DNA from 4 places in the Metabacillus schmidteae genome. Region 4 is predicted to be linked to each of the others. Evidence: riboswitches for the same ligand, from Rfam matches in the RefSeq annotation. Region 4 holds a riboswitch; each other region holds the start of a gene.

Region 1 (7,887 bases), on a different contig from region 4:
AAGCCTAAATTTGAATCAGTTCTAATAAACTCTCCATTGTTCTTCAGCATAGTAAAAAGTCTTTCTTTCATATAAGCTGGTTTAAACAATTCTTCGATTTTATTAACTAGCATGATATTCTCTCCTCGGATCTCTTAATCGTTAGATTTGTTGAGTCTTGATAATTCGCTTTGACAAACTCTTGAACATGCGCTTCATCTACAGCATTCACCGTAATTTTCTTCTGCTTTTCCCCTTCAAAAAAACTAACGCAATACATAAACTTTTCTGGTCTTTGAACACCATCAAAGAATTCATAATCGGGTAAAACAGAGATAACTTTGTCCGTTTTAATAATTTGAGGAAGGATAAATTCATTAGCTGGATTGACGATAATCCATGCAGGATATCCCAATAACAATTGGAAAACAAAAATATCTCCCTCTCCTATAACTTCTCCACCATTTTTAACTAGAAAATTTGATCCTATAGTAAACTGACAATCTTCCGTATAAAAATTAAATTGTTTACTCATATAGCAACTCCTTCAACAGAAAAGAGATCGTAGTCTGACGGCATTATTTCCTGTCTAAGACATTCGATCTCTTTTATCAACTCTATAAGTCTAAAAGACTTTACTTTTTTTCGAATTTGAAGATTTACAGTTGAGTCAGGTAGACAAATAACGCCTACATTTCCCTTCTGAAAAATTCCTCTAGTCTTTGATTTCTCAAAGGAAGATCTTCTAAATAAATCTTTAATCCAACTCTCTTGGTTTTTTGACTGATGATGCAAGGTATATTCGACTGCGTTAATTTGTGGTTGAAAACAACCCATTGACATGTCAAAAAGATATAACGCTCCATCAATTGATCCATTAAAATAGACTCTGTACCCATAAGAAGATTGATGATCCCCATATTTCTTAAATGGTTCAATAACAAATTGAGTTCCATCCATCTCCCATATAAAGTCACCTTTTACTTCTTTGAAATGTACTGATTGTAGGGCAGGACCTAACTTTGAAGGATGAACTGGCGCAAAACAGGTAAGTTTAAACACCTTCTTCAACTCCTTCCTCTTCGATAAGACAATCTTCAGAACAGAAGTTTTTTCCTCTTACTCGAAACAAAGTCTCATCACAACAACTACTACATACACAACAACTTGGTAGACATTCACCTTTCATAAAATAATCACTCTTTCTAAAAGTTTTTTTTATTCAAACTCGCTCTTTCCCAAAAACTAACAAAAAAGCCCCTGGGCAAAGGTTTAATAAGGACACAAAAGTGTCTAAAACCTAAGCCCAGAGGCTACTATGTTTGATCATTAACAGCTGACCTTATGTAATAAATGGTCGCATAAAAATAACAAAAGAAAAAGTTTGAACATATTTATTATAGACTAAATAAATGCACTATTCAACGTTAAGTATTAGCTGATCACTTATAAGGCTAACACTAGTTCTCTTAGCTTTTAGTTTTTATGCCCACTCTAGATTTTCTGCAGATACAATCCTATCTAAAATGCCTGTTCTCCCAAAGTTAATAATCTCTAGTTTAGTTCTACCATAATACCAATGATAGTTTGTTGTATTTTCTAAAGGTTGATATGTTGTTATGAGTAAAGCTTCGACGACATCATTAAATTTTCGTACTGTGAATCTTTCACTCTTTCACCTTCTGGAAATGAATGAACTCCAAACCTAACTTTCAATTCTCCTCTTACAGTTGATAGCCATTGTTTTTCATGTTCTGATAGCCTTTGTAAAAAACTCCTTTAAGTTTTACCAACATAAAGTAATGTTTCGTACCCTATGTATTGACGGTAGATTGCATAAATACCACTGTTATTTAATGCAATCTGATTATGAATTATGTTATTTAATAAATAAGGACCATGCCATTTTATGTATACTGTCGTCATATTTTTCCTCATGGTTATTAGTTAACCTATAGTCTAAAATCGTGCTAATCTATAATTCTATAAATATATTTAACTACAACTACATACCAATAGCATGTATATTAGTGAAAAGTTTAAACAAAAAAGTAGTCTGATATATAATCACGACTACTTTATACTCTACTTGAAAGGTATTCTCTAGCATCATCTCTAGATAGCTTAAAAGTATTAATTATATACTTTTCAGATACTATTTCATCTCTTTTAAGACCTCTAAAATTAGATAAAGGTATATCTCTAGATTTTGCGTATAAAACTTCTATTTTTTCATTTAAAGAATGCGAAAAAACTGTTTTAATTTCTCTAGTAAGTGAAATATGTTCTTCTACAGTATTTTCATCTATTAAAGTTAAACTTTCTCTCACTACAAATTCTCTTGCAGCTACTAATATATTATCTATGCTCTCTCGTTCTTGGATTAAACTCATTAAAAAAACCTCACTTCTCTTCTTCTATTTTTATTATAGAAAAAATCATAGATAAAACTTTTAGATTCCACAATTTTAATAGAAATAAGAATTTTTTATATTATTATAAATTGTTCTTAATATAATTACGGTATTCCATATAATTATTGGGGGTAATCTTAAAAGTGAATTTACGAAATTGTAACACACCTCAAAAACGCACGAATAAATCTGAATACAATAAATTCTTTAGTTGGCAATAAAAAAAGCCATCTATATAATGGCCGGTTGCACTACTAGCTCCAGATTGTTCAAGTGCCCAAATAAGAACAGCCTATCATTGCTTCCAAGTATTTGTTTAATGATAATTACTTCAAAATTATTAGTCAAAATTCAACAAATCACACATTCTAACATCTAATGCATGTGCAATTTCATAAATATTTTCAAGAGAAATGTTACGTAAACCTCTTTCCACATCGCTAATATAAGTTTGATGTAGATCAGTTAAATCTCCTAATTCCTCTTGAGAAAAACCTTTTTTTCTCCTGTGATACCTAACTTTCTGACCAAACTTTATCTTAACATCAATTTTCATCGAAATTTCCTTTCTTATGATTAAGTTTACTAATATTGAAAGGAAAACTCTATAGATTATAAGTTATATTTCCTATTAATTGAATGAATTTCATAATTATGAGCCCTACGGGCTCAAGGCTTCTGAGAACTAAAAAAAGGAGTACCTCCCCAAAATGTCGAATTTAGTAAGCACCACACAAACTAATAAGACTGGAGGAAGACTCCCTATGACTATTATACGACAAGGAAGCCTGTTTGACCTACAAGAATTATATGATTTAGAACCTACCCAACGGTTTGAAGCTATTTTTTCTACTATTGACATTGAACAAATCTTCGCTGTGGTAACGAAGAAATCCCGTTTTGGTAGACCAGTTGAACTTAACTATGCTGCTATGATTTACTCCTTGGTTGCTAGAATTTCAGAAAGAATCCCATTTATTAAAGATTTAGTTAAACGATTGAAGAATGATATGATTTTCCGTCTTGACTGTGGGTTTTTAGTATCTGATTCCGTACCATCAGATGCTGCTTATTCACGAATGATTACTATCATTAGTGAATCGAAGGTTTTGGAAGAGGTTCAAGAAACTCTTCTTCTTCAAGCGATATCCGAAGGATTTATTACGGATGATACCATTGCCATTGATGCCACACACTTTGAAGCACGCGATCAGGCACCTCCAAAAGATGAAAAACCTAAAAATGAACCCAAGAAACGTGGTCGCAAGTCCAATGAGAAAAGGGAACAATGGTTAATTGAAAAAGCAGAACGTGAAGCCAATCTTCCTCTTTTTGAAAAGAAAATTGAAGAACAACTGGACGTTCCTTTAGCCGAACTTCGCCATGAAATTCCTCAAGACCCTCAATGGGGTGTAAAGAAGAATAGCGAAGGGAAAAACGTCTTTTGGTTTGGCTATAAGGCCCACTTAGCAGTTGGCTCAACGAGCCAATACATTTTGCAATCCCTTTTTTCCTCTGGCAACCTTAATGATGGAAAGGCAGCTATTCCTTTATTAACATGTATTCATGAACGTGTGCCTCTTCCAAATCTGCGCTATGAAACAATGGATGCTGGATATGATTTCGAACCTATCTATACGCAGATTCATCGAATGGGACATCAATCTGTTATTGCTTATAACAAACGCAATGAGCCTGAACCTATTGGCTTTGATAAACATTTCGCACCAACATGTGTCAGAGAGCATTCCTACCGTTATGACAGTTTTGATCCGAAATATGAGACACTAAAATATACTCGACCAAAGGAATGTAAAGACTGTTCTTTAGCGAATGATGGTCTTTGTCAAAAGGTATACAAAGTGAGAATCACTACTGATTTGAGAAAATATACAGCACCAGCTCGCGGATCAATAGCTTGGAAGACGATATTTAAACGCCGTACCGCTGTGGAGCGTGTGAATGCTTATCTAAAGGGATATTTCCAGCTGGACAACGTTCGTTATCGTACTGGAAAACGTGCCAAAGTTCATTTTGACTTAGTAACTTTAGTTTATAATGCTTCAAAATTAGCTGCCGATCGTATCAATGCCGTGTTAATTCAACAACAAGCAGCTTAAACATTAAAAAATTTAATAGAAAACAAATTCTGAAGGTCTGTGTTTCTTTAAAATAAGTAATTATGAAATTGATTCAATTACCAAGAATTAATATATTTTTTTAAATTCATATTATCAAACAAGGAAATTATAATAAAAGTATAATACAGGTCTTTGGACACAGGAATAGGTTTATTAGAAAAAACACGAATTTTTTAGAAAGAATTTCCTTTACCTCTCCTCCCCCATTTCTCAAATATAGTGTTTTTTGAAATGCAAACGCTTTTACAAAATTCTTTCAAGCAAATGTCCACTATAAAAGAATTAAACCCGCTTGCTGAGTTTAGTTTAAATTCTTTAATTAATATCACTAAGTATGATCAAAGTTTATACCTTACAAAAGAAAAATCTCATTGGTGTATATTAGCCCATATAGGTGAAATTCCGAAAAATCATACCTATAAAGTACCTAAACAATATCTAGAAAAAATCATGTATAGAAATGATGTAAATCAACATCAGAATTTATTAGGTGTTATGGATGTTCGTTCGTTTTTGTCTATACCTATTAACAGCAGAGATCATAAAGGACTTCTCATTGTGTATAGTAAAGGAAAAAATGAGTATATAGATAATTATCAAAAAGAGGACATTTTGCCGTATTTTCGTGAACAACTGACTCATTTAATAGATAATCTTATTCATTATCAATCTTTACAACTATCAGCCACGTATGATTATCTTACGAATGTATTAAATCGAAGATATTTCTCAGAAGAAGCTCGGGATATGTTAAATACCACTTTAAAACATAACAGGAATGTTTCAATTTTACTAATAGACATTGATCATTTTAAACGAGTAAATGATACATAGTAAGCCCGTATTCAAACGACGCATATAAATAGAACTGCACCTCCGGTAATATGATCATATCAATATTAAAGGAGGTGCTTTTCATATGCCTGATCAAAAACTGACTATTGTCCCCGTTACGCTTCTTCCCGAAAATAAAAGTAAATCCGTGTCACCACCAACTAGCTCTTCCTCTAGCATCTGTACAATCAAAACGGCAAATGCGGAAATCCTCTTTTATAATGGTGTAGACGAGCACATCATCCTAACAATCATGAGGGAGTTGAAGCATTGGTGAAACATGATTATACGGATGTGAAAAATATCTATATTGTTTGCGGAAAAACTGATATGCCAAAAGGGATTGACGGATTAGCTACTCTGATCCAGGATTCTCTTGAATTAGATCCCTACGGGGATTCTATATTTCTGTTTTCCGGATGGAAGAAAGATAGATATAAATGTTTGTACTTTGATGGAGATGGCTTCGCCCTTCTCTATAAACGTTTAGATAATGGGAAGCTTCAATGGCCTAAAGATGAACAAGCAGTACGTAATCTATCCCAAAAGCAGCTCAGGTGGTTACTCGAGGGCTTAGCTATTCAGCAGCCAAAGGCCATTCAACCATCGGATAAAGGAACTTTTTAAACACTGTTATTTTTTCTTTATCTCCCCCGTTCGAACTGGTTATAATAATAAGAACGAAACCGAACGGAAAGTGGTGAATGATATGGTGAAAGCTTCTTCTACGAATGAAAATCAGAACGAGAAAATAATTCGGCTGCTTGAAGAGCAGTTGGCTCATTCAAATCAACAAAACAAAGAATTATCGAAACAGATTGAAGCATTAACCGATCAAGTACGCCATTTAACTAAGCTTTTATATGGATCAAAAACTGAAAAAACGAAATATAACGCACCAGACGGGCAAGGTACGTTATTTGATGATGACCCGGTTTTTAGCGAACCTGAGCACACAGAAGAACAAAGCCAACAGACTATTTCTTACACTGTTGTACGAAAAGTTCAAAAGAAAACAAGAAATGATTCATTGCATGATGGCATTGAAGTAGAAGCTATCCATCATCATCCGGAAAATACGACCTGTGACTGTTGCCAAGACCAAATGATTGAAATAGGCAGTTCAATCGTACGTGAAGAGGCTGAATTTATTCCTGCCAGAATGAAGAAAATACAACATATTGAGCATGCATATGAATGTAAGAATTGTAAAAGTGATCTATCTCAAAAAGCGCAAATTAAACGTGGAAAAGCACCGCAACCTCCCATTCAACGTAGCATCGCAGGTCCAAGCGTTCTTGCCAAAGTAATACATGATAAGTTTTCACTATACTTACCACTTTACCGACAGGTAAAGGAATGGGATCGTTCTGGTCTGAGTACTAATGATAAGAACCTTTCAAATTGGGTTATTCGTGCATCGCATGATTGGCTATTGCCTATTTACGAGCATATGAAGCATTTAATGATGTCTAAATCGCTCATGCATGTCGATGAAACGTATGCACAAATTATCAATCGATCCGATGGGAAATCTGGACAAACCAATGCTTATAATTGGGTATTTCGAAGCGTGCCGAGCCAAGGGCCAATAATAACTCTTTTTCAAAGTTCATTATCACGTGGTCGATCTGTTCTTGAAAATTTCATTAAAGGCTTTTCTGGAACGATTATTTGTGATGGTTATTCCGCCTATGACAAAATTGAAGGTGTCACTTTCGCCAATTGCCTTGCGCACGTTCGTCGCTATTGGTTAAAAGTGGAGAGCAAAAACGGACAAATCGGTGTAAAATATTGTGATGATTTATATCGATTGGAAAGGCAATTCAAACACCTGTCTCCAAGTAAGCGCAGAAAAAAACGGCAAAAATACTCAAGGCCAATCGTTGAAGAATTTCTAGACTGGGTTGAAAAATCCCCATTCTACGGCAAAAATGCGCTTGCAAAGGCAGCAGAATATACTTTAAACAGAGCGAATGGTTTAAAAGCATTTTTGATGGATGGTCGTATCGAAATTGATAATAATCCAGCAGAAAATGCAATTCGACCGAGTGTTGTGGGTCGCAAGAACTGGATCCACTCAGTTAGTGAAGCTGGTGCCAAAGCCAACGCTATCTGTTTAAGTATTGCAGAAACTGCAAAAGCAAACGGTGTGGATTTTTATCGATATCTATTGAAATTATTGACGGATTTACCTAATCTAGATATCTATCAACAACCGGAAATTTCAAATCAATATATGCCATGGTCAAAAATGATCCAAGCTGAATGTGGAATTAAAATGAAATAACCGTACATCTGACAAAAAAAGTCATGATATATGGTTATTTGTCATGCATACCGGAAAGGTGCGCTTATTTTTATAATTCGGGCTTACGATACATATGGTCATATTATTGGAGACAAAGCAATTACCTTTGTAGCGGAAAACAAAAGAGATATGCGGGCACAATGGTTCTGTAGGTAGATACGGTGGAGAAGAGTTCATTGTAATTTTAGAAAATGCAAATGATCAAAAA
Region 2 (7,887 bases), 710 kb from region 4:
CCTCATAGTAAGGAACGTTTCCTGTATGCAAAACAGGAAATGCCGTTGTAACGTTTTGATTTGGCGGAACCCTTCCGGAAGGGTGTGGTTTTTTCTGCTTTCCAAAATACATGACAATTCCTCCATATTCACTTATGTTAATGTTAACTAAAACTTTAAAACAGTTGACAATCTTTTCTCGTTTATATTATTCTTTCTTTAAGAATTTGTTTTAAAGGGGGATATACGATGAAAAGAAAATTAACAACATACGATATTTCATTAGTTGGTATGTTTGCCGCACTAATGGCTATTGGTGCTAATATTACGTCTTGGGCGCCATTTCTTCAAGTGGCAGGTGTTCCATTATCAATGCAGCCATTTTTCTGTATTTTAGCTGGACTATTATTAGGCAGCAGACTTGGGGCGTTATCAATGACGATTTATGCACTAGTTGGAATGGCCGGCGCTCCTGTTTTTGCACAGTTTAGTGGTGGGATTAGTGTTTTATTTCAAAGCACTGGCGGATTTATTATTTCTTATATTATTGCAGCTTATGCAGTTGGTAAAATTCTAGAAGTTAGTAAAGAAAAGAAGCTACCTGTTTTCATGATTGCATCATTTGCAGGCATTACTCTTATTTATATCGTAGGGACGACGTATATGTGGCTTGCATTAAATGTATGGATGAATGCTCCAATGTCATACGGTGCTGCTTGGGGTGTTATGGCATGGTTTATTGTAAAAGATGTTGCTTTTACGATTTTAGGTGCATTGCTGGCTCCTCGCATTTATTTTGCTGTAACGAAGGCAGCTAATAAAAGAATTGCGGCGTAATGTATGAGTAATAAGCTATTTTAAAAGCCTTTGTTCTCGATTTTAAGGTACTTACTTAAATATATGACTTAGAAATGACGTATGAATTGGCATACGTCATTTTCCTTATTTATCAACATTTCTACGAAATCCCCTTAACTTTGGCATAGCAATTGACAACATTATTATGGTGGGCAATGAGTATTGTACAATTAAAAAAGATGGTCAATTCTTCTGTCATTTGCAATCCAATTTTATTGATTGATCGAGAGGGTCTGCACTTATCGGTTGTGGGAAAGGGTAAACACCTAAGTTGAAAAATAGACGGAAAAATTCCGCTTATTTAGTAATTACTATTTAAAAGAGCATAAATAGACGGAGAGATTCCGCCTATTAACTCGAAAAATGTGAAAAAGGGAGGTTTTTCTTTGCATAATCGGAAAACCTCCCCTTATTTATCCCCGAAAAGAGCTCCATTCTCCATCTAACCGGAAAATCTCCGCTTATTTTCCTTTTGCTGGTTACTCGACTCAGGACACAACATCCTATAAAAGACACAGGTTTTTAGAAATTATTTGTTTTATTTATTTAATACTCTCATCATACTCTTCCAAGTACTGTTGCTCCTGCTCTGCAGACATGACACCTGTTGCTTTACCGATTGTTCCTCCTTGTAAGCTCCAGATTTCATTGTGATCTTCATCAGCTTGAGAGAAATCTCCAGCCTTCCAACGAGTTAAAATGTCCAACAACAATTCCTCATGGTCATATTGACCATTTTCTATTAAGTTGATCAGAAACAAAATTCGCTCATCCGTCATTTCAAAATGTAGCCATTTTTCATCTGCAATTACCTTTTGATGACTCATTCCGTGCATATAGTTGAGAATATCTTCTTCAGATAAAGTTGCCTGTTCACTTCCGAATGGATTGTTATTCATAACAACTTCTTCTGATACAACTTCTTTCGTGTTGGTACTTTCTTCAACTTCTTCTGTTACGTTTTGAGCAGCTGTTGAAGTTGATTTAGAATTCATCATATCAAAGAAAATATACCCCAGAAACCCGAAACAGACAGTAACAACTATTATACTGGCTATCATCCACTTATATTTTTTTATCCAAGACACGGCAACAACCTCCATAGAAAAACTTTGCTTGTCAGCTTAGTCAATCGTTATTTCTATCAACAAAATATTTCCGATCCTAATAAATGAAGATAGTCTAGTATAATCATACAATGGATAAAATAGGAGAAACAAGAAAAGACTTTGTCGAAAAAAATCAGATTCATATTTTTTTTAATTTTGTGCTCTTATCTGTATAATGTTTACTAGTTTTGGCAATAAAAATAGTAGAGTATATGAAAGAGGTGTAGAACATGAAGACATTGGTTGTAAAGAAGTATTTTTTAGATATAAAAGACAGAGAAGCTTTTGAGAGAGAGATACTGGAACAAAATCCTGAATTAGTAGACACAATACTAGAATGGGATGACGAGGAATTAACGGAGAAATTAAATATATTGAAAAAAAACTTGGTTTGAACAAAGCCAAGTTTTTTTTCGTTAAGATATTCTATAGAATTATCGCTGCGATCCACCCAAAGATAATAAGGGGGATATTGTAGTGAATAAAGGTTGGAACACACGTATCCCAAATATGATGATGATTTCCATCTGCTGCTAAACCAGATGTTGGACCAAGTGTACTGTCAGAAGCAGGTGATCCTGCATCACCAAGTGCTGCTGCTGTGCCTACTATCGCAATCGTTGCCATAGGGCTGAATCCCAATTGAAGACATAACGGTACAAATATCGTCGTAATAATAGGAATCGTCGAAAAGGATGAACCAATTCCCATTGTGATAAGAAGACCAACGATTAGCATTAGCAATGCACCTATTGCCTGATTTCCGCCAATCAACCCAGCTGCATCTTCTACAAGCTTTTCAACATGACCAGTTTCCTTTAATACACTTGCAAATCCAGATGCTGTAATCATGACAAATCCGATAAATGCCATCATCTTCATTCCGTTTGTCACCAATGTATCTGCTTCATTACGCTTTACTACTCCGCCTAGAAATAAAATGCTTAAGCCAGCTAATGCACCAAAAATCATTCCTTCAACCTCTAATTTTTGAGAAAGATATAGTTGAACAGAAAGTGATACTATAATAGCTAGAACGGCTATCGTTATACTTTTTTTCGTATACTCTTGAGTCATTTCTTGACCAGGTATTTCACGATTTTCATAGTGTCTTTTTTTACGATACGAAAAGAAAACAGCTATAAGTAGACCACAGACCATTCCGATAGCAGGTATAGCCATCGCTTTTGGAATGGAAGATAAGGTCACAGTTAGTCCGCTTTCTTCCATATTCATTTGCATAACTCCATGAAAAATGGCCCCAAATCCTACAGGTAAAAACATATAAGGTGTTATTAATCCAAAGGTAAGGACTGATGCAATTAATCTACGATCTACCTCAAGCTCATTCAAAACCTTCAAAAGTGGCGGTATCAAAACCGGGATAAATGCGATATGAACTGGTACTAGGTTTTGTGAAAAAATCGCCATAATTAGAATTAAAAATACAATAAGTGCCTTTGATAGCGTTTTTCTTCTTGCTTCTCCATCACGACCAACTATTTTTATCACACTTGATACCATCGCATCTGGTAATCCGGTTTTCGTTAATGCAACGGCAAAAGCTCCTAGTAAGGCATAGCTTAGTGCTACTGTAGCATTTCCACCTAACCCACTTGTAAACCTCTCAATCGTTGTGGCTAAACCTAAGCCTCCAGTTAATCCACCTATTAAAGCCCCTATCACAAGAGCAAAAACAACATTTATTCTTAATAAACTTAAAATTAGCATAGCAATAACTGCTATAATGACTGCATTCACCTTCAATACCCCCAAAAAACACTTTAGTTTACTAATATGGTAGAGAAATAAAACATCGGAATTAAATTTATCATATATGTTTTTATTCTGTCAATTAGTATACTAAGATATTATTCAAAATAATCTCTTAAACGTTAAAGAGACTTTAAATTCCTACTGTTATAAAAGCCCTTTCTTTCAAATTCTTAAAAAACATTATCTTTTTATATTAAATTTTTTTCCAATATGACGATATTAAAGATGGCCTATTTTTTATGAGAAATATACTGGTCTAACAGGGCAAACTTATTGAAAAATAAGGACGCAAAACTATGGGTCTAAGGCATATTGCTATGACTGCCAAGTTGCACATCGTGAATCCGGTTTTAACCCCTTCTTGGTTGTCCGCCTTAGAACCTCGCTTACAAAAGAGAGGAGAAACAATATGTCACAAGGTAGTTATGAAATTAAAGTAAATCGTGGTGCAAAAAACGTGGAGATGTATATTGGTGGAACATTTACACCAACAGATGTACAAAACTTCGTTAGTGACTATAAGAATAAGATTTCAGTTATTAACGCTAATGAATTCACTTTAGAAATTGATTGCACCTTTATGGATCTTCTTAAACAAGAAATGATTCCAAGCTTAGAAAATTCGTATAAAATGTATAAGGAATCCGGTTTCAAAAAAGTGGTATTCAAAATTAAACAGAATCCTGTATTAAAACTTCAATTAAATAGACTTGCAAGAAGCACAGGATTATCAAACGCCGAAGTTATTGAGAGCTAAGAAGTGTCAGGATGAATCACTCATCCTGATTTTTTTATTCTACAAATAAATAGGGGGAATACACTTTGCAACATATAAGAATCCATTCTATTGATATTTATCATCCAACAAAAGTCGTTGATAACACATACTTTATTCATCATTTTCAGCAAAGAGAAAAGGATATCACAAGATTTCTTGAACATATGGGAAGAAAAAATCGTTATATCATTGATAATCCAGAAGAGAATAGTTTAACGATGGCCATAGAAGCAGCCAAACGAGTTCTTAATAAAGCAAAAATGAGTGGAAAAGATATTGATATTATCATGTTCTCGTCACAAATTCCTGAATACACGTTTCCTACAAATGCTACTTATCTACACAATGCAATCGGGGCAGGGGCACACACAATCATTTTAGATTCGAATGCTAATTGTGCCGGCATGACTGTTGCTGTTGATTATACTTCTAGATATATGCTTGCAAATAAGCATGTTAAAACCGCATTAATTGTAGGGGCAGATTATAACTCTATCATTAGTGATCCAGAAGATGAAATAACATACTCAAATTATGGTGATGCTGCAGCTGCTGTTATATTAGAAAAAACAGATATAGAAACAGGTTTTATTGATTCTATTTATTTTACAGATTCAATCAATATGGATAAAATCTTATATCCCGCAAAAGGCTTATCGAATGTACTCCAAAACAAAGAGGCAGGAAAGTATATTAAGTGGCTTCCTTTTGATGGAGATATCGCTCTGCCTCCTACTTTCGACATGATTCAAAAGCTTTTAGAGCGTAATCATTTACAAGCAAGTGATATCAACTGTTATTGCTTTTCACAATTCTCTTTAGCCAATATTTTAAAGATAAAAGATAAGTTTTCCATACAGGATGATCAAATAGTTTATGTGGGTGATCGTTTCGGATATACAGGGACATCCAGCCCCTTCCTGGCATTACACGAGGCAATAAATAGAGGAACTGTTAAAAGAGGAGATACTATTTTATTTTGGACGATTGGTGCCGGTTACCAATTAGTTGCCATGTTATTTAAATATTAATCAGGGAGGCAGCTGTTAAAAAAGTGACAGGTAAACATATTTTTACGTATGTACCTGTCACTTTTGTTTTCTACCAACATGTCTTTCAAATTTCGATATTAGTTCCCGATCTCAAACCTCTCAACAAATGCGGCTAATGTTCTGGCCATCACACCTGTCGCCCCTGATGGACCAAGTTCACTTTCCTTTGAGGTTGTTGCTGTACCTGCAATATCAAGATGGACCCATGGTGTATTCTCAGCAAATTCACCAATAAAGGTTCCAGCCATGATTGCATGTCCTTCCCGGCCAGGTGAATTATTGAGATCAGCCATCTGACTATTTTGCACTCTTTTTTTATCACTCTCTGAAATCGGCAATCGCCAAACAGGCTCATCACATTCATGTGAGGCTTGAAGAACTTGCTCAAACAACTCTTCATTATTTGTCATAGCACCAGTCGTCTCAGTTCCTAAAGCAATGATAACCCCTCCTGTTAAGGTGGCTACATCGACAAGGTAGTTTGCTCCGTGGAATTTCGCATATGTAATACCATCTGCTAAGGCTAATCGACCCTCTGCGTCCGTGTTTAAGACCTCAATTGTTTTCCCGCTTAAAGAAACAATCACATCATCCGGCTTGAATGCCCCTCCACTTATCATATTATCTGTTGATGGAATAACGGCAACAACATTTTGCTCAGGTCTTGTCTCACCGATAATCTCCATGGCTCCTAAAACTGCTGCTGCACCACCCATATCCGTTTTCATGCCAACAATTCCATCCTTCGGCTTAATTGAGTAACCACCCGTATCATAGGTAATTCCTTTTCCAACAAGCCCAATCACATCTTTCCATTCTTCTTTTCCCTGATACTTTACCACAATCATTTTCGGCGGCTCTTCTGAACCCTTGTTAACAGCTAGTAAGGCCCCCATCCCAAGGCGCTCCATATCTTCCTTTTCAAGAATCTCATACTCAAATTGGTATCTCTTGGCAAGCTCGACAGAATACAAGGCTAATTCAGTTGCTGTTAACAGATTAGGGGGCATATTTGTTAGTGTTCTTGCACTATTAGTGCCTGTTCCAAATGCATATCCAACCTCAAGACTGGATTTAATTTCATCCAGTTCTCCATTTTCTGAAAAGACATAAACAGTCTCAATCATTTTTTCAGGTTCATTTGATTTTTGCTTATAATCTAAAATTTTATATGTAGAGAGAGCAGATGCCTCTGAAAGTGCATAGGCAATATCATTTATGTCATTTTCTTCATTAGAAAAAGTATCAAGCGCAATGGCAAGACTCTGATGTTTGGCCTTTTGAATAGTTTGAAATAACTCTCCAAACACTCTCTTTAATTGATCAAAGGAAAGTTTCTCTTCTCTTCCTAATCCAACAAAGTAAATACGTTTAAAGGAATGTTTTCCAAGGGTATGTAGCTTAGTAATGGATTTATATTTTGTTTGCAGATCTCCTTCTTTCAATAACTGAGAGAGATCACCATTAAGCTGTTCATCGATCTCACTAGCTAAACCTGTTAATTTGCTTGTTTTTTGATATAGTCCAATAACAAGTGTATCTTGATTTTTAATTTGGTCTAATTGATGATGTACTTTAAATATCATTTCTGCACCTCCATATATGTATACTATTTTATTTTAATGCACAAAGTTAAAAAAGTATAATAAGGTGTAATAAATGATGAGAAAGGTTTTCTAAACAAATTTTATAATGAGTAGGAGATGAAGAACGGTAATATGCTATAATGGAGAAAATCTTTTTATCTATTTACAGTTTAGAGAGGTTTTATGCGGTTGACTCTAGAGATTTAGATCAATATGGTATTACTCCAATCAATCTGTATAAATAGATGAATACTCCCTAAGAATGCAGAATGAAAGGAGCATAACATTGGAACTATTATATAATTTTCCCTTACTCGCTTCGCTTGCAGCTATTTTCTTTGCACAATTTGTAAAAGTTCCGATCTATTTTATTGTTTCAAGAAAGTTGGATTGGACCTTAATCACAAGTACAGGCGGGATGCCGAGTTCACACTCAGCTGCTGTTACTGCCCTTTCAACTGGAGTAGCACTTGATCACGGTCTGGATTCCTCTATTTTTGCGATATCAGCTGTTTTTGCTATTATAACCATGTTTGATGCAACGGGTGTTAGAAGACATGCCGGTGAGCAAGCTACCGTTCTTAATCAGCTCGTATTAGATTTCAACAAATTTGTTGAAGAAGCAAAAGTATGGCCTAAGAAAGCTGAGCAAGACAAACAAAAAAAATTAAAAGAACTGCTTGGTCACCAACCTATTGAAGTCTTTTTTGGAGGTCTAACAGGGATTTTACTCGCCCTATTATTACACT
Region 3 (7,887 bases), on a different contig from region 4:
TTATAGATTACTTTGTTCATTATAAACCAAATTTTTTATTGACGGGTAAAAATGATCAAAACAAAACCCCATTTCAACAATAATTGAAATAGGGTTTAATTTTACGGAGTATATGTATCTTTAAAAAGTTTCTTATTTATCTTCCCTTAGTAAATATTCATTACCATCCTGGTCATAAAAAGTGAACATCGTTCCAAACGGCATTCTCAACATTTCACCGACTTTTACTTCTTTTTGCACCATTTTTTCGTAAGCTGATTCAATATCAGTTGTGCTGAAAAGGACTGATGGATGTGCAACCTTTGAAGGTTGTTGTTGTTCCATTGCTGACTTGGAATATAAAACAAGGGTAGTAAACTCATCATCACTTGGTCCGACCTCAATCCATTTAGCATTCGGTCCCATCGGTTGTTCCAACTTTAAAACAAATCCCAGCTTTTCCAGCCAAAATTCCTTTGCCTGTTCTTGATCCTGTACATATACAGTAATTTTCGCAATTTTATTGATCATCAGTTTTCCGCCTTCATTTATTTTGCGTTTTCATCCGGTTGATGAATGCCAAAGGTATTTCCTTCAGGGTCTATATAGTATCCTTGCCACGCCATACCTGGAAGAACATATTTTGGAAGAGCGACCCTACCGCCTAGTTCAATAATTTTAGCTTCTGTTGAATCATAATCTTCCACTCCCATTGTACACGCATAGCCATTCAAAGCTTGGCCAGTTTCTGGCGGAGCACTTTGACGTTGCATTAAAGCTCCGTTAATTCCCGGCTCATTAGCATCACCGGTTACAGCTCCGAAATAAGGCATTCCGGCATATTCACTCCAATCTTCAAACTTCCAGCCAAATACCTCACCGTAAAACTTTTTAGCTCGATCCATGTCACTAACATGAATTTCGAAATGTACCATTCTACCCATTTTTTTGCCTCCTTGTTTACCCATCGAAATTTGAATTTTCAAGTATATATATTCTACATAGGATTTCGTACTCCTACTTCATTATGGTATAACGAACAATATTTATACAATGTTTTCCTTAAAGTCGATCTTTCTCCAAATAGCTTATCAAAGAATCTAAATCTTTCGCACAAGCTTTTTTAAAGGTACCAGCCATCAGTTTCCCGAAAAATTTTGCTATTCCTGTAAGTTCATTTATTTCCCCATCTAACTTAATCTCTGTATGATTGTTTTTTGAGGTAAGTATGTATGTAAACACAAATTCACCTTTTCCTGTTGTTCCTTTTGTTCCATCACAGCGCAGCACGATTTTATCAGGTTCCTTCAATTCAACCACTTCAAACAGTTCAGCAGCTTCCTTTCCAAACATTTTTCTTGTTTCCTTCCATTCACTTCCTACTTTTAATGGTCCCTCATCCAACTTCTCGATTTTGACTAGACCTTGCATCCAGTCCTTTGCAGTGTCAAGGTCTAACAAAGCTGAATATGCTTTTTGTTTTGTTACCTGGACAGATCTTACCACTTCAAAACGAATGCTCATATAACTTCCTCCTAAAAACTCTTAGAATACATATTATGATATAAACATTAACTTACTATAATTATGCACTATGTATAAGTACTAAAAAAGTTATAATAATAGTTTATTTCACCAAAACGCTTGAACTGTCGTAATTCCGTTATTTTATTTTAGAAAAGCTGGATTATGGCCTAGTACTAATGGTAATTGAATACGTTTTTCCTAAATGATCTTCCTTAATAAATTTATGGTTGTAGAAAAAAAACTAGCCTTCAAAGTATAAAGGGGTTCCATTTTTGGGCGCATTTTTACTATAGAAGGAAAAATTTCGCTTATTCAGTAATTAATATTCAAAATAGTACAAATAGACGGAGAGATTCTGTCTATGGACTAGTTTATTGCAAAAAAGGGAGAGTTTGCTAGGCATAATCGGAATATCTCCCCTTATTCATCCCGAAACGAGCTCCATTCTTCATCTAACCGAAAAATCTCCGCTTATTTTCCTTTTGCTGGTTACTCGTTTTCAGGATAAGACATTCTATTAAAAGAAAGAGAAGCAAGGTTTAATAAACTTAAAGTTTAAAACTATTAACTGCTTTTTGAAGTTCTTCCGCCATTGCGGAAAGAGTACTGGCTGCTGAACTTACTTCATGTATCGTGGCATTTTGTTCTTCTGCAGAAGAAGCGACATTTTCGGAATACTCAGCTGATTTTACTGCAATTGAAGATGCGTTTTCCATTGCTGAAAGCATTGAATGAGCGTTTGTTTTTATTTTTTGTACTGTAGTGAAAACTTCTTGAATTTGCGAAGTTACCTCTAAGACAGAAACGGATATCTCTTCAAACTCGCTTCCGGCACGTTCGACAAGTGTCTTACCTTCTGCAACAGAATGTTTCCCTTCTTCCATCGCCTGAATCGATTGCTGAATATCTTGCTGAATATCTTGTACCAATAAATGAATTTGTTTAGCAGATTGATTAGATTGTTCAGCTAATTTACGTACCTCGTCAGCAACAACAGCAAACCCTTTCCCATGTTCACCCGCTCTTGCAGCTTCAATTGCGGCATTTAAAGCTAATAAATTCGTTTGATCAGAAATCGAAGTGATTAACGAAACAATCGTACCAATTTCTTTAGATTTTCCCCCTAATTGATTAACAACCTGGGAAATCTCGATTGTTTTCGTATTGATCACTTCCATTTGCTGAACAGTATGTCGAATAACCTCTTGACCATCTTCAGCTTTTTGCTTAGTTACTGCAGAAACGTTACTCGCAGCATTCACATTACTGGCCATTTGATCAATTCCATTTGATATTTCAAGTGAAGTTGTTTTTGCACTTGAAACACTTTCTACTTGATTTTCTGCGCCTGTTGCTACAGATTGAATAGAACTAGCAATTTCATTTGTTGCTTTACTAGTTTCTTCCGCACTGGCGGTTAATTGCTCTGAGGCAGCAGCTACATTTTCAGAAGTACTGGCGATTTGCGAGACTAATTGTTTAATATTATGAACCATTTTGTTAAAGTTATGAGATAATTCACCAATTTCATCATTTGAAGTAATTGGTAGAGGTTCTAGAGTAAGATCACCACCTGCTATGTGATTCATACCTTTTGTAACCGTCAGCATTGGCTTTGTTATTCTCGAAACAATGAATATTGCCAGTGCTATTACAACGATTCCTGTAATACCAATAATGATCATTGATAATAGCTTTATGAATTCGGCATCTGCAAGTGCTTGTGATTCAGGCAAGTTCAAGCTGAGACCAAAACCAACAGCTTCAATTGGTGCATAAGCAATTAAAAACGATTGATCAAAACGATCAAAAGAAGCTACACCTGTTTGAGAAATGCTATTCTTTAACGAAGTACTTAATACATCTCCTAGATCTTTCTCTATTTCATCAATAGTGAGCCCCAATAGTTCCTGCTGTGGCGAAACCTGAAGACGAGTTGAATTATCTACTAAGGTGATAAGTGTAGAGATTTCCTCAACATCATCACTGGCTGCAAACTCAGTGTTGTTTAAAAACTGATCAACAAGGATTTCAAAGTTGGTTGAACCTGCCAAAACACCAATCACATCGCCATTTTCATCTTTAACAGGAGTAGCAATATTAATAACACGATTACCTGTAGCTCTGGATTCTAGCATGTCAGAGAAGGTTGATTTTCCTCCTGCGGCTGTTTTGATATAGTCACGATCACTATAATCATTACCTATTTTATCCGGGTTTGTATGTGCGATTACTTTTCCCTTAGGATCAGCTAAAAACACAGTTTCAAATACATCAGATCGATCATTTAAGGACGAAATGAATGGTGTAATACGATCTTTATTAAGGGATTTGATCGTATCACTCTCAGCTGCTACTTCAAGCTGATTTCTTTGTGAATAATACCATTCACTCATCGTTTCTGCTTTACTTTGTACTAAGCTTTGCATACTGGCTTTTTCTTTTTCAAGGATAACACCGCTGCTTATTTGGTAAAGCAAAATAGAAACAATAATTAATGGGGCTAGTGCTAATAAAAGAAACCAACCTGTAAATTTTGTTCGAATTGAGTTCATTTTGAAAAATCGATATTTTAGATTCTGCTTTCTCATGCTGTCTTATTTCTCCTTTGTTGTAATGTGAATAATTTTTTACACTATATAAAAAGACTACCCTATTAACAAGAGCAGCCAATTTTCCCAGATCATCTTGATCAAAAGTTTGGTAGCCAGGCGATCATAGCATCAAGCAATTACTGGTACTTTAGACCCTAAGCTTTGCGACCTATCCTTTCGAATAGTGTGCCTTTTATCTTTTTAATATATATGTTAATAGAGTAATATTACATGAACATGATAACTCTTTCAATATGATTTTTGCATGGGAATAGTTTCTAGTTTAAAGCTAATATAGTAATGAGACCTTTTTACTATACGTCAAGGTCAAGATGTTCACTGGGTTAATTAATAAACATAATGATTCCTATACCAATGATGGCCATGACTACTAGATGAAGGCCATTTGCTCGAACACCTGCTTCAAAGCCGGAAATTCCTACAATTCTGCTAACCATCAAGTTTAGTCCGGAAAATGGGCTTAATGCAGTTGAAATCGACCAGCAAAGTAAGAGAAGCATAGCTAATGACAAATTACTTATTCCCAGTTGTTCTGCATTCAATTGCATGGCTAAGGCAGCAATAATTGCTATTTGATGGATACCTATATAAGTGGTAACAACAACAAGTACAATTACAAATAAGGCAAATAACAAAAACGATTGATTCGCAACAATTGTTAACACAGCGCTAATTTCATTTGCTACATTTGTTCCTTGTAAGGCATGTGCCAGCAATCCTGCACTGCTGAACAACATGATTTCATTATTCATCATTGGTACTGATAGGTCTCGGTAATCCTTCAATAAAGGCATGAGTTTTGCCCAGCCATTTGTTACAATTCCCCATATAAGTGGCATGATAATGGATATTAAACATACAATCACAATCATCGACCATTTGGTCAAATACTCAATTGTTAAGGAAGTTAACATAAGAAATGTCACAAATAAGGCTAATTGAATAAGCTGTTTTCTCGTTTTTTTGGCCAATGGTTTCTTAGGTCCAGTTTGATCTTCAAATGGATGTTTTTTCGCCCAAATGGCAAACAAAATATTCCCTACAATTAAAGATAGAACAGATAAACCAATTCCATATAAAATATATTTTCCTACAGACATATCTAAATAATAGAGAACCAATGAGACAGAAGCGAAATACGGTGACCATAAAATGGCCGTTGAAAAACCGATAAGATAGCTTTTAGCAGACATTGCAGAAGGTAGTTTTAATTCTGATAGGAATTCACTGATCAAACGGACTGAACCAAGGCTTAAGATCGGACTCAAGAGAAATAAGGAAGTCGTAATCCCGGCAAAAAGCCTTTTCGGATGGTGTAACAAATTCCGTAATAGCGAATCAATTGCTTCGAAATAACCTCCTAGTTTAAGTGGAATCGAAAGAAGTGGTGCAAGTGTTACTAAACATAAAAGAGGTAAGATTAATAGAATTCCATTACTTATTCCGTCAATTCCGGCACCTTTATATAGTTCCAGCACAATACCTGTTCCCATCATTATAGACCCGATAATGCGTGGAAATCCCTTTGCTTTCATAACGCTGGCAATAAAAGCAGCGATCACGAAAACGACAACAACATACCCCAACCATGCATGTTGTAGGAAGTATTGAACAAGGAACAATAAACACATTAACAATATGAGATAGCTTCGCAAGTTGTCTCATCTCCTATCAATTTCTGGATCCTTTAAATGTTTCCTATAGCTAGTTTTACTCTATAAAAAGAGTAAGGCAACCCTCAACACAGGGATGCCTTACTAGTCTTATTCATGTTACAGGAGCAGGATTGAATAAAGCTAAATCGTTCTGCAATCCCCAATGTTCAGCCCAGGTTTGCTTGCGCCCGCTTGCAACATCCAAGATGAAATGGAAGAGTTCCCAACCAACATCCTCGATCGTTGCCTCACCAGTTGCAATTTGACCGGCGTTTACATCAATTAAATCCTGCCATTGTTCCTTTAGTGTATTACGCGTGGATACTTTAATAACAGGAGCCATAGCCAAACCATACGGAGTTCCTCTGCCTGTTGTGAATACTTGGAGATGCATACCAGTTGCTAATTGCGAAGTACCGCATACAAAATCACTTGCTGGAGTAGCTGCAAACAATAACCCTTTTTGTTTGGCTTTTTCACCCGGTGGTACAACTCCGGTAATTGGTGTGCTACCGGATTTGACAATTGATCCTAGTGATTTTTCAACGACATTGGATAATCCGCCCTTTTTGTTGCCAGGTGATGGGTTAGCACTCCTATCGGCCTCTCCCCTTTTTAAGTAGTCGTCATACCATTTCATTTCATGGATAAGTGCTCGACCAACTTCTTCATTAATAGCCCTTGGAGTTAATAAATGTACAGCATCTCTTACTTCTGTTACTTCAGAAAATAAAACGGTTGCACCGGCCCGGACCAATAAATCAGCTGTATAACCAACAGCAGGATTTGCCGTGACTCCTGAAAACGCATCACTGCCTCCACACTGCAATCCTACAACTAAGTCAGAAACTGGGCACTCAACTCTTTGTCGTTCATTTAATATTTGTAATCGTTCCTCTGCCATGTTCGTAATTGTTTCGATCATATTCATAAAACCTTGTTGATCCTGTAAAGAAACAATTTTTTCTACATCTCCATCCGGAACCAATCGACCTGGTGCTAACTTTTCACATCCTAAGCCGACTACCATGACCTCTCCGCCGAAATTTGGATGTGTCGCGATATTTTGAATCGTTCGAATGGGAATTTCCGCTTCAGGAGCATTGATGGCAACACCACATCCATATGTATGATTAATGGCGACGACGTCGTGTACATTAGGGTACTTTGGAAGGATTTCCTTTTTTATTCTGTTCACAGCATAATCAAGTACACCTGCAACACATTGAACACTTGTTGTAATACCAAGGATATTTTTTATTCCGGCACTGCCATCAGAGTTTCGATAACCTAAGAAAGTATACCCTTTCAAAGGTGGCTGTGAATCAGGAACATTTGTAGCTAAAGGAAGTTCATCCAATTCAGGTGGTGTTGGAAGTTTGACTAATGATTCTTTTACCCAGCTTCCTTTTTTCATTTGGTCTTGTGCGTAGCCAATTACTTCACCATATCGGATAATTGCTTGGTTTTTTACCAAATCTGTTAACGTCACTTTGTGGCCTTGTGGGACATATTCCTCTAATGTCAGACCACATGGAAAAACAGTTCCCTTTGGTAAACCTTTTGAATTCACAATGATGGCAACATTATCTTGTGGGTTTACTTTAATATAGAGAGGAATTTCCTTCGTTTCTTTCAAGGTCATGTTAAGTCATCCCCTTTGCATTGATTGATGATAGTACTCTAGGTAGGACGAAATAATCGCCCTACCTAAATGTTTTGTAACCTAAAAGTATATGTCGCATAAGCTTGTTATCATATTTATATATGCCTTTACCAGGTAATAACCTCAGGTATGCCAAGAATCTCAATTTTTTCATTTTGGATTGCCTCTTCAAGTAAACACTCAGAGATATAGAGTTCTTTTATTTGAAGGGTATTTTTTATCCTTACAATTCTTGCCTTGCTTTGATCGACAACTGCAGCTGTTTTGATTGCTGCTTTTACAGCCAATTCAGGTGTTTCAAAGAACATTGGAAATTTTACAACATCTGTGACAAGACTAGTGAGTGCATTTGCATAGCCTTTATGAAAAGCAGTTTTTTCAAAAACCTTTTTTGTCGTTATATCAGCTAAACCAATTCCGTTCGCATTATGATGAGTTTGTTCAG
Region 4 (7,887 bases):
GGAGACGGACAACTCGGTGGAAGCAGTAAATTAACTGGTATTCACTCTGGTGTAAAGCACGATACAGGAGTAATGGATTCCAGCTTTGACCTGCAAATTGGAGCAGCAGAAGCGCAAGCAAGCGTAGGGGGACAAAGTATTTTTCCTTTAGTGAAAGCTGGAGGGACAGTCTATGCAGCAGAAGTCAAAACACAGCTTGATGATGAGATAGACTATGTTGGTCGTACAGGTATACAAGCTAAGGGTGAGCTCCTAAAGGCAAATGCCTACGCTGGAGTTGACAATGCATCAGTCGGATTTGCGGCCAAGGCGTCACTAGCGGAAGGAGAGGTCTCAGGAATCCTGCCTATTCCTTTTACTGATTACAACTTTAAAGGTACAGTTGGTGGTTCGGCAGGTGGTATTGGAGGAGAAGCCAGCATCGGAAAAGAAACAACGCTTGACCTTAGATTTATACTCGGAATTAAACTGGGAATTAGTTTTGAAAAAGCAGAATAAACCTTCTTGATTTGAAAGGAGCCCGCGTGAATATGAGAAATGAAATTAATTCAATCGTCATTGACAAAGGAACAGACTTACTGCCGATTGGTACAGTTGTCTTGGTAGAGGGAATTGTACAAGCAGTTATGATATACGGAAGAATGCAGCAGAAGGCTGATCAAGAGGAAAAGGTGTGGGAATACGTAGCATGCCCTTACCCACAAGGTCATATTTCAGATGAAACAAATGTGTTTTTTAATCATGAGCAAATTAAACAAGTCATTTTCAAAGGGTTTGAATCTGAAGGTGAAACAATCATGAAGGAAAAACTACTTTCTTTAACACAAGGAATAAATCATGAAGGCGATCATTAATTGGTTTATTGCCCCATATAAAACGGTACGATCAGAATTTCAATTGTTTTTACACTTAAAGAATCAAGAAACAACATCTAAAGAAGAAAAGATGAGAATTACTCAGCTTCAACTAGTAAACATCATGTTACTAGTTATATACTCAGTATTTTTCGTTGCCTTTTTTGTGTACATCGGACTGCTATTTGTAGCAGGCTGGTATGCTCTTTCAGGTATCATTGTTGGTCTCATCATGATGAGTCTTATCAGAGTCATGCAAAAAAGGTATTTAAAGCGTCGTGATGCATTCATTAAAAATGACCCTACAATCATCGAATCTTAACGAATAGAAAGGATAGGTTCACTTGAAAAAATTAAGTTTCATCATCGCGATGATGCTAATGCTCGTCGCCTGTAGTAATGACACTTCTTCAGAAAAGCCATCTGATACAGAAGCAAGCACCTCCAAAGAAAATGAGCTATCCTATGAAGAAAAGCAAAAAGAAATCGTTGCTTTTATTAATGAAGATATGAACGAAATTGCAGGCTATGAAACAAAAGCGAATGAAGCCTTGGCAACCGTATCGGGGGAGAATTTCAAAAATGACCAAGAATTACTGAGTGTCTTAACAAGCGAGGTTATCCCTGAATACGAAAAAGCCATTGAAACAGCAGAGTCACTGGAAGTTACTGTTGAAGAACTGGAGCCAATCAAAGGCCAAATGGAAGAAGCATTAAGCATATATTATGACGCTCTTTTACTCGAAAAAGAAGCATTAGAAAAAACCGACCAGGAATTAATTGAGCAATCTAATGCAAAAGGAGAAGAGTACCTAACCGCCCTGAATGAATATCATGAAGAAATGGAAAAGTTAGCGAAAGAATATGATATTGATTACCAAAGAACACAATAAAACATGCAAAAAAGCTCAAAACTTTTGATTTTGAGCTTTTCTTTATGATGTTATGGTAAAATTCACATTAAAAAGTGGAGGTGTAACTGTGGACTTTCTATCAATCATTTCATTTTTAGGTGCCGCAATCGTTCTGACTCTTATGCCAGGACCAGATAACTTGTTCACCTTGGCACAGAGTATAGCAAAAGGTAAGAAAGCTGGAATTTTCACTACACTTGGGCTATGTACAGGATTATTAGTTCATATTGCTGCTGCGACCATTGGGATTTCTGCCGTGATTTATCAATCAGCTTTAGCTTTTACACTAGTTAAATATGCAGGAGCAGCCTATTTGTTATTCCTGGCTTATAAATCCTTTAGAGACAAAAGTTCAGGCTTTACTTTTACAAATGAGAACTCTTTAGACTACAAATCTTTATATAAAAAGGGAGTCATAATGAATCTCTTAAATCCAAAAGTTTCATTATTTTTCCTGGCTTTCTTCCCGCAATTTATTCAGTATGAGAATGGGAATGTGTCCCTTCAAATGCTCGGTTTTGGAATTCTATTTCTCATCCAAGCCTTAGTGATTTTTACATTAATAAGTATGTTTGCTGGAAAAGTCGGCAATTTCCTACGTAAAGATCCATCATTATCGAAAAAGATTAACATGATCCAAGGTTCTCTGTTTACACTGATAGGACTAAAAATTGCCTTTAGCCAGAAATAATCATAATCACGTGAAGAGTGGTTTTCTGACTACTCTTTTTTTATACAAAAAATGTTAAAAGTAAGTCATAATGTCCCTCACCAAAAATATAATAAAAAGGTATGTCTCCATCTTCACTCCACCCATCGACAAATTTCTCGGGAAATAAACTGTTTAAAATAGGTGAAAAACCACAATTTCTCTATTCAAATCTCATAAAAATGAAAAAAATTTAAAGAAAGCCTTGTCCCTTCTGACTTTATTAGCATATATCTTAATCCAAGCTAATAAAATGTTACAAACCTATCAAAGAGAGTGTTTGAGGTGAGGGATCGTGAGTGTAATTTTTAATCGCTGTAAAAGAGGCAACATACGATCATCTAAGAGAAATTCAGCCAAAGTGTCTTGGTATGCGAGTCTCATTTCACACTTCTCACATCCATATTAGGGAGGTCGAGTGGTGTGCACGATTACATCAAAGAACGCACAATCAAGATTGGGAAGTATATCGTGGAGACAAAGAAAACTGTTCGCGTCATTGCGAAGGAGTTTGGTGTTTCCAAAAGTACCGTCCACAAGGATTTAACGGAAAGGTTACCTGAAATTAACCCTGATCTTGCGAATGAGGTAAAGGAAATACTTGATTATCATAAATCAATCAGACATTTACGTGGTGGAGAAGCAACAAAGTTGAAGTACAAGAAGGACGAAATTTTAGAAGAAGAACCAGTGAAGTAAATGAATTCTATCTACTTTAAGTAAATCGACAATTCCCTACATACTCACCTGAAATTTTTTTACAAAATCATACTATTTTTGCGAAATTGTGATAAAATAGGTAATTAGGTCAGTATTTCGGATATGAAGATTTGCAAGGAGGATATAGATAGAATGTTTGCGAGGGATATTGGTATAGATCTTGGTACGGCTAACGTACTTATTCATGTGAAAGGGAAGGGAATTGTGTTAAACGAGCCTTCCGTTGTTGCCCTGGACAAAAATACTGGTAAGGTACTTGCCGTTGGTGAAGAAGCTAGACGTATGGTAGGACGTACTCCTGGGAATATTGTTGCTATTCGCCCATTAAAAGACGGTGTTATTGCAGACTTTGAAGTAACAGAGGCAATGCTAAAGCACTTTATTAATAAGCTGAATGTAAAAGGGTTACTTTCAAAGCCGCGCATGCTCATTTGCTGCCCAACGAATATTACATCTGTTGAACAAAAGGCAATTAAAGAAGCTGCTGAAAAAAGCGGCGGTAAAAATGTATTTCTTGAGGAAGAACCAAAGGTAGCAGCAATTGGTGCCGGTATGGACATCTTCCAACCTTATGGAAACATGGTTGTTGATATTGGCGGTGGAACTACTGATGTCGCTGTGTTGTCAATGGGCGATATTGTCACCGCCTCTTCCATTAAAATGGCTGGGGACAAGTTTGACGCGGAAATTTTAAATTACATTAAAAAAGAGTACAAGCTATTAATCGGTGAGCGTACTGCAGAAGATATTAAAGTCAATGTAGCAACTGTATTCCCAGGCGCACGTTATGAAGAAATCAGTATTCGTGGTCGTGACATGGTAACAGGATTACCTCGTACAATTACCGTGAACTCAACAGAAGTGGAAGCAGCACTTCGTGAACCAATTTCCGCCATTGTACAAGCTGCTAAGAGTGTCCTGGAACGTACTCCTCCAGAACTTTCAGCAGACATCATCGACCGCGGTGTTATTTTAACAGGTGGTGGAGCACTACTTAACGGCTTAGACCAACTTTTAGCTGAAGAACTAAAAGTACCAGTACTAGTAGCTGAAGCACCAATGGACTGCGTAGCAATCGGCACAGGAATCATGCTGGACAACATGGACAAACTTCCACGCAAAAAATTCGGATGATACTTTTAAGAACCTGACTTGTGCAGGTTCTTTTTTTGTGTGGGTCATGGTGTGGGTCATGGGGACAGGTTCCTTGTCCCGGCAGTGTGTGTAGAATCATGGCGGAATTTGTCTAATCGCAAATAAATTCGAAAAATAGTAAATAAATTTGTCTAATCGCAAATAAATTTTTGAAATCGCAAATATAAATGAAGAATCGCAAATAAGGTCCAAAGGAAGGTCCAATGGGACAGGTCCCTCGTCCCGCCAATAAGTTTGTACTCAAATAGGAATAAAAGCATAAAAAAGAATCGGCCACAAAAAGCCGATTCTCCATCCATTCTCCTTACCGTAACTCCATCCAGCTCCCCACGTGATGCACCGCAACACCTTTAAAGCTTGAATAATCCTTATAAGCATCTGAAACAAGCGCAAGCTCTTGGTCCATCGCACTTTGCCCTTCCTCATAAAACGTCAGGAATCCGTCACTGCTGCCCAGGTTCATCGTTTCAACAGCAATCGTGACATCTTTATTAAGTGACGCTGCAAGATTTATTTCGTATTTCGCTAGCTCAATAATCCCATTGGGACCAACAGCCTTATCACGGTATGCCATGATTGTAATCTCACTCGTATTCTTAATCACCCATTCAGCGAGATTTCCTTTTCCGTATTTATTTTTCACATTCATCTCGTCAAACCAAAAAGGAATATCAGCGGCGAATGGTATTCCAAGTGTCTTCGCAGTATTCGCTGCAGTTAAAATGACATTTTGATATTTCAGCACAGCTCCACTGTAATTTGTAGTCCATTGTGAAGTAAGATATGGCTCAACATCAAGATGAATGCCGGAAAATTTTTCACCCTCAGCTGCACTTGTTTGATAGGCGGAAACCCAGTTCAAAAAGTTAGTAAAAGCCTTAGATGATGGTCCCCATTCAGGAGCACCGTCAAGCGCATAAACCTTTATTTGACGTGCTGAAGCTTCTTTAATAAATTGTTTATATTGGTCAACATTAATCAATCGGTTAATTTGTAAATACACATGAGATACTTGTTTATTTTCAAGAAATTCTAATATAGCTTCACGATTCGTCACAATTTGATTCGTATCCCAAAGCCATGTAGAGTATTCCGTGTTCGCGCTGGCATTTGCTTTATTCACACCGGCAACCCCCAACACAAACATAGTTAAAATAAACATCAAGATTATTCTTTTCATCTTATTCTTCTCCCTATAAAGCCCATGGCTCAAAAAGGAGCCTGGCAGCTTGGCGACCGTGCAATGTAAAATATTGTATAGGCCCATAGCTTTGCGTCCCTGCCTTTCGACAAGTTTGCCCTTATCAGATTTTTCTTTATTATAAAGACAAGCTAGGAAAAAAGAAATAAAAATATTTTTTCCTAAAAACTAACAATGGAGAAAACAATCGTTCTCCTTTATAATCAATAATAGGGAATTCTGTCGAAAAAGAATTCAGTTGTTCGGACAAAAACACGGTTAAGGTGGGTTTACTCATGCTAAGAGGTTTATATACAGCAACTGCAGGGATGTTGGCACAGCAGCGCCGAACAGAAATGCTATCAAATAATATGGCAAATGCAAATACAGCGGGGTATAAAGCGGATCAATCGACAATCCGGGCTTTTCCGGAAATGCTCTTGCAGCGTATGGAAAATAAAACTGTTCCAACTGGTAATGGAATGAATGTAGCAGGCATGCAAACAATTGGTTCGATTAATTCTGGAGTTTATTTACAGGAAATTAAAAGTAGAGATATCCAAGGTGAGCTAAAGGAAACAGGCCTGGTAACTGATGTTGCCTTAGTTGAAGAAACTGTTCCTCTACATCCGGAAACAAATGTAAAAGGTTCATTATTCTTTGCTGTTCAAAACGGAGCTGGTGAGGAACGCTACACACGCAACGGACATTTTACATTAGACGAAAATGGTCTTTTACTTTCAGATGGAAATCCTGTGCTTTCAACAGCAGGACAACCAATCTCTATCCAAGCCAGTGAATTCAGCGTTACAACTGCCGGCGATGTTTTGGTAGATGGAGAACCAGAACCTATCGCACAAATTGATGTCCGTTTTGCTGAAGATGTACGTAATCTAGTCAAAGAAGGAAATGGAATATTCCGTACTTCAGACGGCCAAGCCCTTCCAACAGCAATCAACAATGGTGACATCCAATACAATTTAAAACAAAACTATCTGGAAACTTCCACTGTAGATGTAGGAAGAACATATACGGATATCATGACAGCCTACCGTTCATTTGAAGCAAATCAAAAGGTGCTGCAAGCATATGATAAAAGCATGGAAAAGGCCGCAAATGAAATTGGCCGCTTATCATAATAGGGGGAAATAATAAATGTTACGCTCAATGATTACAGCGACTAATACAATGGGCCAGATCCAAAAACAGCTTGATCAAATTGGCCACAACCTGGCAAATGTTGATACTCAAAGCTATAAAAGAACGGAAACAACATTCTCCGAATTAGTTCGTCAGCAATTTACTAATCAAGGCAATGCATTAGAAGAAAGAGAAGAAGAACGTTTTGGAACAGAACTTGGGATTCGACAAGGAACAGGCGCAAGACTAAATAAAAGCGTTGTGTTTACACAAGGCAGCATCAAGCAAACTGGCAGATCACTTGATATTGCTTTTACTTCACCAGATCAGTTTTTACAAATTGATGTAAATGGGCAAATTAATTATACTCGAGATGGTGCTCTATATTTATCGCCAGCAACGGACGGAAGTAACCAGCTCTTACTCTCAACAGCATCGGGTAACCTGGTCCTGGATGAAAATCAAAACCCAATTCGGTTCAATGATACATTTAAAGAGCTTATGATTTCAAAAGATGGAACAATTAGAGCCATACCGAGAAATGAAACAGAACAACCACAAGAGTTCCAACTAGGTGTTATTCAAGTAGATCGTCCGCAAATGCTGAGTCAGTTAGGGAATAATCTTTACGGATTAAAAGATCTGGGTGACATGCAAATCGAAGACGTATTAACCTACTTAGAAGGTGCAGACCGCGGGGCTGTCACAATGCAGCAGGGTGCACTTGAAATGTCCAATGTTGATTTAACAAAGGAAATGACCGATTTAATGATCTCACAGCGCTCATACCAAATGAACGCAAAGTCCATTACACTTGGCGACCAAATGCTGGGATTAATTAACGGCGTAAGATAGGAGTTTAGTCTATTGGTAGCAAAAGAAACGACAAAAGCGGTCAGTCGAGAAGAAGTTAAAAAGATAAACGCAAAGAAAAATCAAGAAGAAAAACAAGACCAACAAACCGAAAAAGTAAAATTACGCATTCGCCTCATTCCCATTTGGTTACGTGTCGTACTTGTTCTCTTAGCTATGGTCATCAGCTTAATCGTTGGACTTATGATCGGCTATGGAGTCATCGGCAATGGAAATCCAGAGGAGGCACTTGATAAATCAACATGGCAACATATCATCGACTTAGTTGAAAAAGAATAATGTTCCATATATACTTTGCTAAAGGAAGGTGAAAGCCTTCCTTTTGTCGTACATAATAAAGAA

The links. A riboswitch is a leader RNA that binds a small molecule or an ion and turns the genes downstream of it on or off. The one in region 4 is predicted to bind cyclic di-GMP.
Region 1: it holds a riboswitch for cyclic di-GMP, as region 4 does, so the genes downstream of both, HWV59_RS26670 (hypothetical protein) here and HWV59_RS21015 (amidase) in region 4, are expected to answer to the same signal.
Region 2: it holds a riboswitch for cyclic di-GMP, as region 4 does, so the genes downstream of both, HWV59_RS24250 (hypothetical protein) here and HWV59_RS21015 (amidase) in region 4, are expected to answer to the same signal.
Region 3: it holds a riboswitch for cyclic di-GMP, as region 4 does, so the genes downstream of both, HWV59_RS13940 (methyl-accepting chemotaxis protein) here and HWV59_RS21015 (amidase) in region 4, are expected to answer to the same signal.

Annotation. Positions count from the first base shown of each region.
Region 1 covers NZ_CAESCH010000003.1:200,309-208,195, reverse strand. Annotated here, with positions in the region: gene HWV59_RS26690 (hypothetical protein) at 1-113, opposite strand, end outside; gene HWV59_RS26685 (hypothetical protein) at 107-514, opposite strand; gene HWV59_RS26680 (hypothetical protein) at 511-1,041, opposite strand; gene HWV59_RS26675 (hypothetical protein) at 1,759-1,905, opposite strand; gene HWV59_RS26670 (hypothetical protein) at 2,058-2,372, opposite strand; cyclic di-GMP riboswitch class II at 2,626-2,708, opposite strand; gene HWV59_RS26665 (helix-turn-helix domain-containing protein) at 2,734-2,949, opposite strand; gene HWV59_RS26660 (IS1182 family transposase) at 3,158-4,513, shown strand; gene HWV59_RS26655 (GGDEF domain-containing protein) at 4,766-5,368, shown strand; gene tnpB (IS66 family insertion sequence element accessory protein TnpB) at 5,642-5,995, shown strand; gene tnpC (IS66 family transposase) at 6,078-7,658, shown strand; gene HWV59_RS27595 (GGDEF domain-containing protein) at 7,807-7,887, shown strand, end outside.
Region 2 covers NZ_CAESCH010000002.1:707,397-715,283, reverse strand. Annotated here, with positions in the region: gene HWV59_RS24275 (sulfite oxidase-like oxidoreductase) at 1-112, opposite strand, end outside; gene HWV59_RS24270 (biotin transporter BioY) at 229-816, shown strand; gene HWV59_RS24265 (DUF6241 domain-containing protein) at 1,380-1,925, opposite strand; gene HWV59_RS24260 (hypothetical protein) at 2,177-2,341, shown strand; gene HWV59_RS24255 (Na+/H+ antiporter family protein) at 2,373-3,707, opposite strand; cyclic di-GMP riboswitch class I at 3,976-4,059, shown strand; gene HWV59_RS24250 (hypothetical protein) at 4,132-4,479, shown strand; gene HWV59_RS24245 (ketoacyl-ACP synthase III) at 4,545-5,531, shown strand; gene HWV59_RS24240 (leucyl aminopeptidase) at 5,630-7,135, opposite strand; gene HWV59_RS24235 (divergent PAP2 family protein) at 7,425-7,887, shown strand, end outside.
Region 3 covers NZ_CAESCH010000001.1:2,880,330-2,888,216, forward strand. Annotated here, with positions in the region: gene HWV59_RS13925 (VOC family protein) at 133-510, opposite strand; gene HWV59_RS13930 (VOC family protein) at 528-923, opposite strand; gene HWV59_RS13935 (SRPBCC family protein) at 1,042-1,503, opposite strand; gene HWV59_RS13940 (methyl-accepting chemotaxis protein) at 2,055-4,097, opposite strand; cyclic di-GMP riboswitch class I at 4,206-4,301, opposite strand; gene HWV59_RS13945 (TRAP transporter large permease subunit) at 4,445-5,776, opposite strand; gene garD (galactarate dehydratase) at 5,889-7,421, opposite strand; gene HWV59_RS13955 (nickel pincer cofactor-dependent isomerase, group 22) at 7,550-7,887, opposite strand, start outside.
Region 4 covers NZ_CAESCH010000002.1:1,916-9,802, forward strand. Annotated here, with positions in the region: gene HWV59_RS20980 (LXG domain-containing protein) at 1-498, shown strand, start outside; gene HWV59_RS20985 (DUF4176 domain-containing protein) at 531-854, shown strand; gene HWV59_RS20990 (hypothetical protein) at 838-1,176, shown strand; gene HWV59_RS20995 (hypothetical protein) at 1,199-1,747, shown strand; gene HWV59_RS21000 (LysE family translocator) at 1,836-2,459, shown strand; gene spoIIID (sporulation transcriptional regulator SpoIIID) at 2,901-3,176, shown strand; gene mreB (rod shape-determining protein) at 3,330-4,331, shown strand; gene HWV59_RS21015 (amidase) at 4,657-5,532, opposite strand; cyclic di-GMP riboswitch class I at 5,573-5,662, opposite strand; gene HWV59_RS21020 (flagellar hook-basal body protein) at 5,829-6,671, shown strand; gene HWV59_RS21025 (flagellar hook-basal body protein) at 6,688-7,527, shown strand; gene HWV59_RS21030 (DNA-directed RNA polymerase subunit beta) at 7,540-7,824, shown strand.